2 regions of the Pseudoclavibacter sp. RFBG4 genome follow, and region 1 is predicted to be linked to the other one. Evidence: riboswitches for the same ligand, from Rfam matches in the RefSeq annotation. Region 1 holds a riboswitch; the other holds the start of a gene.
What was found. A riboswitch is a leader RNA that binds a small molecule or an ion and turns the genes downstream of it on or off. The one in region 1 is predicted to bind thiamine pyrophosphate.

Region 1 (4,404 bases):
GAGGGTGTGCTCGTTGACTCCGCCGACGTAGGCGGCGAGGATGATCTGCTTCTTGGTCACGATGATCTCCTGATCGAGTCGGGCCTAGACGGCGGCGTAGCGGTTCGGGACGGTGGTCGGCAGGCCGAGGAGGCCGCGCAGGGAACGCGCTTCGTAGCGCTCCCGGAAGAGCCCCTTCTGCTGGAGGAGGGGAACGACGTCGGCGACGATGCGAGGCAGGTCGTCCGTCACGACTCCCGGGTGCAGGCGGAAGCCGTCGTAGCCGAGCGCCGAGAGCGTCTCGAAGTGCTCGACGAGCTCGGAGGCCGAACCGGCGAACACCGCGGGCGGCTGCCCGAGCGTGCGGCCCTTCGCGTCGAGGCGAGCGAGACGAGCGGCCCCGGTCTCCTCGGGCCCGTCGAGGAACACCGCCACGTCGACGTAGACGGAGAGCGGCTCGCCGGCACGTCCCACCTTCTGCTCGGCGGCCCGCACCTCCGACAGGATGCTCACGGCCGAGGCGACATCCGACGGGGTGACGAAGAGCAGATCGGAGCTCGCGGCGGCGAACTCGTACGGCACCTGGGCGTGCCCGAGCGAGGCGACCACTGGCTGCCCCTGCGGCGGCCGCGGCGTGATCGACGGGCCTCGCACGCTGAACCATCTGCCCTCGAACTCGACGCGGTGCACCTTCGCTGCGTCGAGGAAGCGGTCCGTGGAGGCGTCGCGGATCTCCGCGTCGTCCTCCCAGCTGTCCCAGAGCCTGCGCACGACCTCGACGAAGTCGTTGGCCTCGGCGAAGAGGTCCCCGATGTCCGCGGTCGAAGCACGCTCGAGGGTCTCGAGGAACTCCGCCGGGTCGCGGCGACCGAAGTGCGTGTGGTCCGACCCGATCGAGAGGCGAGCCTGCCAGCCGGCGCGGCCCTCGCTCGTGTAGTCGAGCGTCGCGACAGCCTTGGAGACGTGGAAGGGCTCGGTGTGCGTGGTCGTGACCGTCGGGATGAGACCGATGCTGTGGGTCACGGGAGCTACCCGCGAGGCGATGAGCAGCGCATCCAGTCGACCCCAAACCTCGTCGGTGCGGTCGTCGTCGTGCAGCCGCTCGGACGACTGCAGCGCCAACGAGTCCTCGATGGTCGCGAAGTCGAGGAGCCCCTGCTCGGCGAGCTGGACGAGCCCCACCCAGTAGTCGGGCGTGAAGAGCTCGTCCGGACGGGCGCTCGGCTCCCGCCAGGCGGCCGGGTGGATGCCGGCGCCATCGAGTGCGACGCCGAGGTGGATTCGGTGTGGGTTCGTCATGGTCTGACGCTAGGTGGCGCCTCATGGCGGGGCCACGGCGCCTGACGCGCCCCGTTACGCGTCGCAACGTGGGGACATGTTCGTGGAGGCTCCTCGCACCGGAGTCGAGCATCATCGTGGCATGGCTATCAAGGGCGTACTTGCGCAGATCACCGTGTCCGACCTGGCTCAGGCTACGGAATATTACGGCAGGCTCTTCGGACGCGGACCCGACGAGAATCCGATGCCGGGCCTTCTGGAGTGGCACTTCACAAGCGAGGCCGGCCTGCAGCTCTGGGCTGACTCGAGCCGCTCGGGCAGATCCACGGTGGTGTTCACCGAGGACGACCTCGCCGGTGTCGCCGAACGGCTCGAAGCGGCCAAGATCGAGCACGGCGGAATCGAAGACGCCACTCACTTCCAGATCCTCCAGGTGCTCGACCCGGAAGGCAATCACGTGGTCTTCACGAGCGCAGGGAGCTAGGCGCGGAAAGCGCCGGGGCTACAGTGTGCCCGTGCACGGGAGCCCGATGAGTCGGGCTGAGAGGGAGTACTCGAACTCCGACCGTTGAACCTGATCTGGGTAATGCCAGCGAAGGGAGTCAACTCACCCGTGCCGTCACGCTCCGACGGAAGGCACGCACATGGAAACCATCACCCAGGACCCGCTCGCATTCGGGGTGGGCGCACGAGTCACCGTCTCGGTCATGTCCGACCGATACGTCGACGTGATCCTCGCCGCACTCGACGCCGCCGACTCTTCCGGCCTCGTGCTCGAGACGGGCGACGTGAGCACCTACGCGGGCGGCGACGAGCAGTCGCTGCTGCGCTGGCTCACCGACCTCTCGCAGCACATCGCGGCGACGGGGCTGCACGCCTCCATCCAGGTGCTGCTGTCTCGCGGCTGCCCCGGCGAGGCCGTGTGCGATCTGCCGGGAGGCGCCGGCCCCAGGCGAGTGGATGCGCCCCGCGGGCGGAGGTCTGGCAGCTTCGCGAGCGCGGAGTGGGCGCTCTACCCCCTCGAGGATGCGGGCTCGGCAGAGCGGACGCCCGACCACATGCGCGAGATCTACGCGGCCATCGAGACGGCGAAGGCGAGCGGCACGTTCGTGGCCTCCGAGCATTTCGTGACGAAGCTCAGCGGCGACCTCGGGCGCGTGCTCGAGACGGTCGCGGTCGCTTGGGCGGGGGTCGGGGCGCACGTGCAGCATGTGACGAGTCACCTCACGATCTCGCTGAACAGCCCCAGCCACGCAAGCGGCCAGGCAGAAGCGGCAATCGACTCGGCAGCCGAGGCCCGCGCATGAGCCTCAAGCTGCGAGACATCGTGCTCATGGTCGTGCTCGGCACGGTCTTCGGCTTCCTGTACTGGGCTCTCGTGCAGGCGTGGACTGCGCTCTCCATCGCGATGGGGCCAGCTGGCGACCTCGCCCAGCACTTCCTCTTCGGCGGCTGGCTGCTCGTCGCCCCCATCGCGATCGCCATCATCCGCCGGCCGTTCGTCGGCGTCATCGCGGAGGTGCTCGCCTCCGTCATCGAGGTCGTGTTCCTCGGCTCCGCCGTCGGCCCCCTGCTCTTCGTCGCCGCCGCCATCCAGGGCATCGGCAGCGAGCTGCCGTTCGCGCTCGGCCGGTACCGGAAGTACGGCTGGCTGCGGTACGCGATCTCCGGCGCGCTCGGCGCTGGCCTCGTGTTCTTCTACTCGGCGTTCCGCTCAGGCTGGTACGGCCAGGAGATCCTGTTCCTGCGCTTCGGCATCCAGCTCGCCTCTGGCATCATCCTCGGCGGCCTCCTCGCGAAGCTCATCGTCGATTCGCTTGTGCGCACCGGAGTTCTCGACAACTTCGCGATCGTGCAGGACTCGAAGCCGCTCGCCGCTCGCCGTGCGGCCTGACAGCTCGAGCGCCGACATCTCGAGCACCGATATCTCAAGCGCCGACATCGAGGCGGTCGGATTCGAGGCGATCCACTCGTCTGGAGATGGTCTCGGGCCAGTGGATCTGCGCGTGGCACCTGGCGAGCACGTGCTTGTCATCGGGCCGTCAGGGGCGGGGAAGTCGACGCTGCTGCAGGCGCTCAGCGGGGTCATCCCCCACACCGTCCCCGCCCAGGTCAGCGGGCGCATCCGCATCTGCGGGGTGGATACGCAGGAGTCGGACGTGCCGCGCCTCTCCCGGCACCTCTCCGTCGTCGCGCAGAACCCGAGCTCCTCGGTGTGCCTCCCCGACGTCGCCGACGAGGTCGCGTTCCCGCTCGAGAACCACGCCTGGGTGCCAGAGGCGATGGGGCCAGCAGTGCGCGCGGCCCTCGACCTCGTCGGCGCGGGGAAGCTCGCCGACCGTCGCACGGCGACGCTCTCGGGCGGCGAGACCCAGCGCGTGGCCCTCGCCGCGGCCATCGTCACGGAGCCCCGTGTCCTGGTGCTCGACGAGCCCACATCGATGCTCGACCCTGCGGGAATCGCGTCGGTCCGACAGGCGGTCGACGCGGCCTCTGCACGAGCATCCACGATCGTGCTCGTCGAGCACCGGCTCGACGAGTACGCGGGAGCGCGCGGCATCGCGGGCCTCCCGGGACGAACAATCGTGGTCGCGCGCGGTGGTGTCGTCGCCCACGACGGCCCGACGGCGCGCGTGCTGGTCGAGCACGCAGCGGCATTGCAGGAGGCGGGGTGCTGGCTGCCGCTCGACGCGGAACTCGCCGCACTCACCGGCCTCGAGGGCGGACTCGCGAACGACGAGGTCGCAGACCGGGTCGCCGCGCTCGGCGCCCGCGCCGCAGCCGGCGCAGCCGGAGCGACGCCCGTGAGGCCGACCCGCGAGGCGGAAGCCCTGAGCGTCGATAACCTCGACGTCGTCGCTGGCGGGGCACCGAAGCGCCCTCGCACGAAGAACACCTCGGAAGCGGTCCTCCGAGGCCTGAACTTCCAGCTCAGAGCGGGTGAGGTCGTGGCGCTCCTCGGCCGCAACGGATGCGGGAAGTCGAGCCTGCTGCGAACGCTCGCGGGTCTCGCGCGGCCCCGCTCGGGCCAGGTGCACGGCCCCCGCCCCGGCCTCATCTTCCAGAACCCGGAGCACCAGTTCTCCCAGCCGACCGTGCGGCGCGAGATCGAGCACGGCCTCGGAGCGGATGACGCCGAGCGCGTCG
Region 2 (4,404 bases), on a different contig from region 1:
CCGACGTCCCACGGCTCTGCGATGAGCTTCACCTGCGAGACCACCGGGTCCTGCTGCACGAGGTCGAAGAAGGTGGACAGCTTGTCGACGTCGTGGAGCTCGCGGGCGAGGGTGGAGGCGAGGTCGAAGCGGAAGCCGTCGACGTGCATCTCGGTGACCCAGTAGCGCAGCGAGTCCATGATGAGCTGCAGCGAGTGCGGGTGGCGCATGTTGAGCGAGTTGCCCGTGCCCGTGTAGTCGGTGTAGTACCGCTTGTCGTCTTCCTCGAGCCGGTAGTAGGCGGCGTTGTCGATGCCGCGGAAGCTGAGGGTCGGGCCGAGGTGGTTGCCTTCTGCCGTGTGGTTGTAGACGACGTCGAGGATGACCTCGATGTTGTTGGCGTGCAGTGTGCGCACCATCGACTTGAACTCCTGCACCTGCTGGCCTGCCGTGCCCTGGGAGGCGTAGTCGGCGTGCGGGGCGAGGAACGAGATGGTGTTGTACCCCCAGTAGTTGCGGAGGCCCTTCTCGATGAGGGTGCTGTCCTGCACGAACTGGTGCACGGGCATGAGCTCGATGGCGGTGACGCCGAGGCGCTTGAGGTGCTCGACGATCGCGGGGTGCGCGATGCCGGCGTACGTGCCGCGGATCTCCTCTGGCACATCCGGGTGCAGCTCGGTGAGCCCCTTGACGTGCGCCTCGTAGATGAGGGACTCGTTGTAGGGGATGCCGGGCTTCCGGTCGCCAGCCCAGTCGAAGTAGGGGTTGATGACAACGCCCTTCATCATGTGGGGCGCTGAGTCGAGGTCGTTGAACGAGTCGGGGTCGCCGAAGTTGTAGCTGAAGAGCGACTGGTCCCAGTCGATGTCGCCCGTCGTCGCCTTCGCGTACGGGTCGAGGAGGAGCTTCGCCGGGTTGCAGCGGCTTCCGTTGATCGGGTCGTAGTCGCCGTGCATCCGGTAGCCGTACTGCTGGCCGGGCTGCACGTGAGGGAGGTAGGCATGCCAGACGTGCGCGTCCTGCTCGTAGAGCCTCACCCGCTCCTCGTTGCCGTCGTCATCGAAGAGGCACAGCTCGACCTTGTGGGCGGCCTCGCTGAAGATCGCGAAGTTGGTGCCACTTCCATCGAACGTCGCTCCGAGGGGGTAGGCATTTCCGGGCCACGTTTTCATGCACGCTCCTATTGCTTCATCGAAGAACATCGCGTGTGGATGCAGGCACTAAAGCTACCAAAGGGTGGGAGCGCTCTCGCCCGCGAGCACACAGGACTTCTCCTGGTTGGCAGGCATGTCGACGACCTACGCTGGCCGCATGACGAACCTCACACAGAACCTCACGGACTCGGTCAAGAAGCTCGGCGTCACACTCGCCTACGGCGAGAAGGTGGAACTCGGCAAGTCCACGATCCTTCCGGTCGCTCTCGTCTCGTACGGCTACGGCGGTGGTGAGAGCGCTGAGGAGGGTCAGGAGAACTCGTCGGGCGGCGGTGGCGGCGGCATGGCCGTGCCGGTCGGCGCGTACGTCGATGACGAGTTCGGCACGAGCTTCCGTCCGAACATCATCACGCTGCTCGTCGTGTCGATTCCGCTGGTGTGGACGGTCGGGCACGCCCTCCCACGCCTCATCAAGGCGCTCAAGAAGTAGCTCTGGCGGCGGTACGGCCTATACTTGGGGTGTTCACGGGAGTCCGGTAGTCCGGGCTGAGAGGAAGGCTCAAGCCTTCGACCGTCAAACCTGATCTGGGTAATGCCAGCGCAGGGAGGCACATCTCCGAGCAGGGTCGCCCACGGCTCTGCGCCCGTGCACTTTCACTCGAAAGGGCACACAGCATGACAACTTCCTCGACTCCATCTCCGACTGCGGCAGCGCAGGTTCCGGCTCAGGCGAAGGCGCCGAAGAGCCGCTTCCGCTGGCGGGTCATCGACATCGTCACGGCCGCCGTTCTCGGTGTCGCGACGGGCCTCATCTTCATCTTCTGGAACAGCGTCGGCTACCTGTGGTTCACGACGATGGACGCGTTGACGCCGGGCTTCGGCGGCATCGCGGTCGGCATCTGGCTGCTCGGCGGCGTGCTGGGCGGGCTCATCATCCGCAAGCCGGGGGCTGCGCTCTTCGTCGAGGTGCTCGCGGCGTGCGTCTCCATGCTGCTCGGCAGTCAGTGGTCGATCGAGACCGTGTACTCGGGTATCGCGCAGGGCCTCGGTGCCGAGCTCGTCTTCGCGCTCTTCCTCTACAAGCGCTTCGGTCTGAGCGTCGCGATGCTCGCAGGCGCGGGTGCCGCCGTCGCCGCGTGGGTGCTCGAGCTGTTCCTCAGCGCGAACATCGAGAAGGGCCCTGAATTCCTGACGATCTACCTCGTCGCCGTCGTGGTCTCCGGTGCGGTGCTGGCCGGAGTCGTCGGCTGGCTGCTCACGCGAGCGCTCGCCGCGACCGGCGCGCTGAACCGCTTCGCGGCGGGCAGAAGCGCGAAGCGAATCGGCTAGCGTTCGTGGGCGCGAGAGTCGAGGCGAGGGGGTGGGGCTGGCGCCACGCCGACCGGGCGAAGCTGGCGGTCAGCCAGCTCGACCTGACGATCGAGCCCGGAGAGGCCGTGCTGCTGCTCGGGCCGTCGGGGGCGGGCAAGTCGACGCTCCTGGCGGCTCTTGCCGGGGTGCTCGGCGACCACGAGGACGAAGGTCAGGAGCTCGGCTCGCTGCTGGTCGACGGCAGGCATCCGACGGATGCGCGCGGCGCGGTGGGGCTGGTCCTGCAGGATCCGCAGGCGAACACGGTGCTCGCCCGAATCGGCGACGACGTCGCGTTCGGCTGCGAGAACCTCGGTGTGCCGCGCGCCGAGACCTGGGTTCGGGTGCGCGAGGCGCTCGACGCCGTCGGGCTGCGGATGCCCCTCGACCGCTCCACCGCGCAGCTGTCCGGTGGTGAGCGCCAGCGCCTCGCGATCGCGGGCGTGCTCGCGATGCGGCCGAACCTCATCCTGCTCGACGAGCCGACCGCGAACCTCGACCCGGCCGGTGTCGAGGAGGTTCGCGAGGCGGTTGTGCGTGCCGCCGAGGTCACCGGTGCGACGCTCATCGTCATCGAGCATCGGGTGGATGTGTGGCGTTCGAGCGTCGACCGGGTCGTCGTACTCGGCACTGAGCAGCACCTGCTCGCCGACGGTGACCCCGACGTGATCCTGGAGGAGCAGCGGGAGTCGCTCCTCGCGGCGGGTGTGTGGATAGGCGGCCACGAACCCTCGGTTCCGCGGGGCGAGCGCGCCCCGGGGGAGGATCTGCTCGTCGCCGACGGCCTCGGGTTCGGGCGTGCCGACCATCCGCTGCACACGCAGTTCGGGGCAACGCTGCGGGCGGGGGAGTCGACGGTGGTGCTCGGGCCCAACGGCGCGGGCAAGACGACGCTGGCGCTGACGCTCGCTGGCCTGCTCAAGCCGGTCGCGGGCGACGTGCGTGCGAGCAGCGCCCTGCGGGAAGCTGGCGAAGACGCCGACCGTCGACGGAGTGGCTGGGCGCTCGGCAGGTTCCGCGCGGCGGGCCCGGTCGGCCCGCATCCGTCTGCCTGGCGATCCCGTCAGCTGCTGACGAGGATCGGCACGGTCTTCCAGCAGCCCGAGCACCAGTTCGTCGCGGGCACGGTGCGGCGCGAGCTCGAGGTGGGACCGGATGCGGTGGGGCGCGGCAGACGCGAGACGAGCGAACGCGTCGACGAGCTGCTCGCGGCGCTGCGCCTCTCGCACCTCGCGGAGGCGCACCCCTTCACGCTCTCCGGCGGTGAGCAGCGTCGGCTGTCCGTCGCGACGGTGCTCGCGACGGCCCCTCGGGTGCTCATCTTCGACGAGCCGACCTTCGGGCAGGACCGCAGGACGTGGACGGAGCTCGTCACGATCATGTCGCGCCTCGTCTCCGAGGGGCACTCGCTGGTCTCCGTGACCCACGACGAGCAGCTCGTGCGCGTGCTCGGCGACCAGCGCATCCGCATCGAAGCCCACGACCGCAAGAACGAGAAGGTGCCAGCATGAGCGGCAGCGGCGCGGGCGTCGCCTCGGCGGGTTCCCGCCCGGCATGGTGGTCGGCCACATCGCCCCAGGTCGACGCCGACGGCGTGCCGCTTGAGGTGCTCCCCGTCGGCGGACGGTTCCTCGACCGCGTGAACCCGGTCACGCCGTTCCTGGCGGCGGTGCTGTACTCGATTCCCCTGCTGACGACGCTCGATGTCGTCTCGGCGGCCGTCGCGCTGACGCTCTCGCTCCTCGCCTTCGGCGTCGCCGGCGTGCGCCCCATGGAGGTCCTGCGATCGAGCTGGATCCTCCTCATCGCCGCCCCCGTCTCCGCCACGAGCATGCTGCTGTACGCCAAGCCCGGCGGGGCGAGCTACGGGCAGTTCCTCTACGCGAACATCACCGACAACTCCATCCAGCTCGCGATCGCC

Region 2: another riboswitch for thiamine pyrophosphate. It lies ahead of C5E10_RS06635 (ECF transporter S component); the one in region 1 lies ahead of C5E10_RS12365 (YkoF family thiamine/hydroxymethylpyrimidine-binding protein).

What each region holds. Positions count from the first base shown of each region.
Region 1 is NZ_PSYC01000029.1:209,646-214,049, forward strand. Features, by position in the region: gene C5E10_RS12350 (NtaA/DmoA family FMN-dependent monooxygenase) at 1-60, opposite strand, end outside; gene C5E10_RS12355 (LLM class flavin-dependent oxidoreductase) at 85-1,278, opposite strand; gene C5E10_RS12360 (VOC family protein) at 1,400-1,741, shown strand; TPP riboswitch at 1,767-1,876, shown strand; gene C5E10_RS12365 (YkoF family thiamine/hydroxymethylpyrimidine-binding protein) at 1,902-2,564, shown strand; gene C5E10_RS12370 (ECF transporter S component) at 2,561-3,151, shown strand; gene C5E10_RS12375 (ABC transporter ATP-binding protein) at 3,141-4,404, shown strand, end outside.
Region 2 is NZ_PSYC01000022.1:65,170-69,573, forward strand. Features, by position in the region: gene glgX (glycogen debranching protein GlgX) at 1-1,151, opposite strand, end outside; gene C5E10_RS06630 (hypothetical protein) at 1,291-1,623, shown strand; TPP riboswitch at 1,648-1,757, shown strand; gene C5E10_RS06635 (ECF transporter S component) at 1,809-2,462, shown strand; gene C5E10_RS06640 (ABC transporter ATP-binding protein) at 2,468-3,994, shown strand; gene C5E10_RS06645 (energy-coupling factor transporter transmembrane protein EcfT) at 3,991-4,404, shown strand, end outside.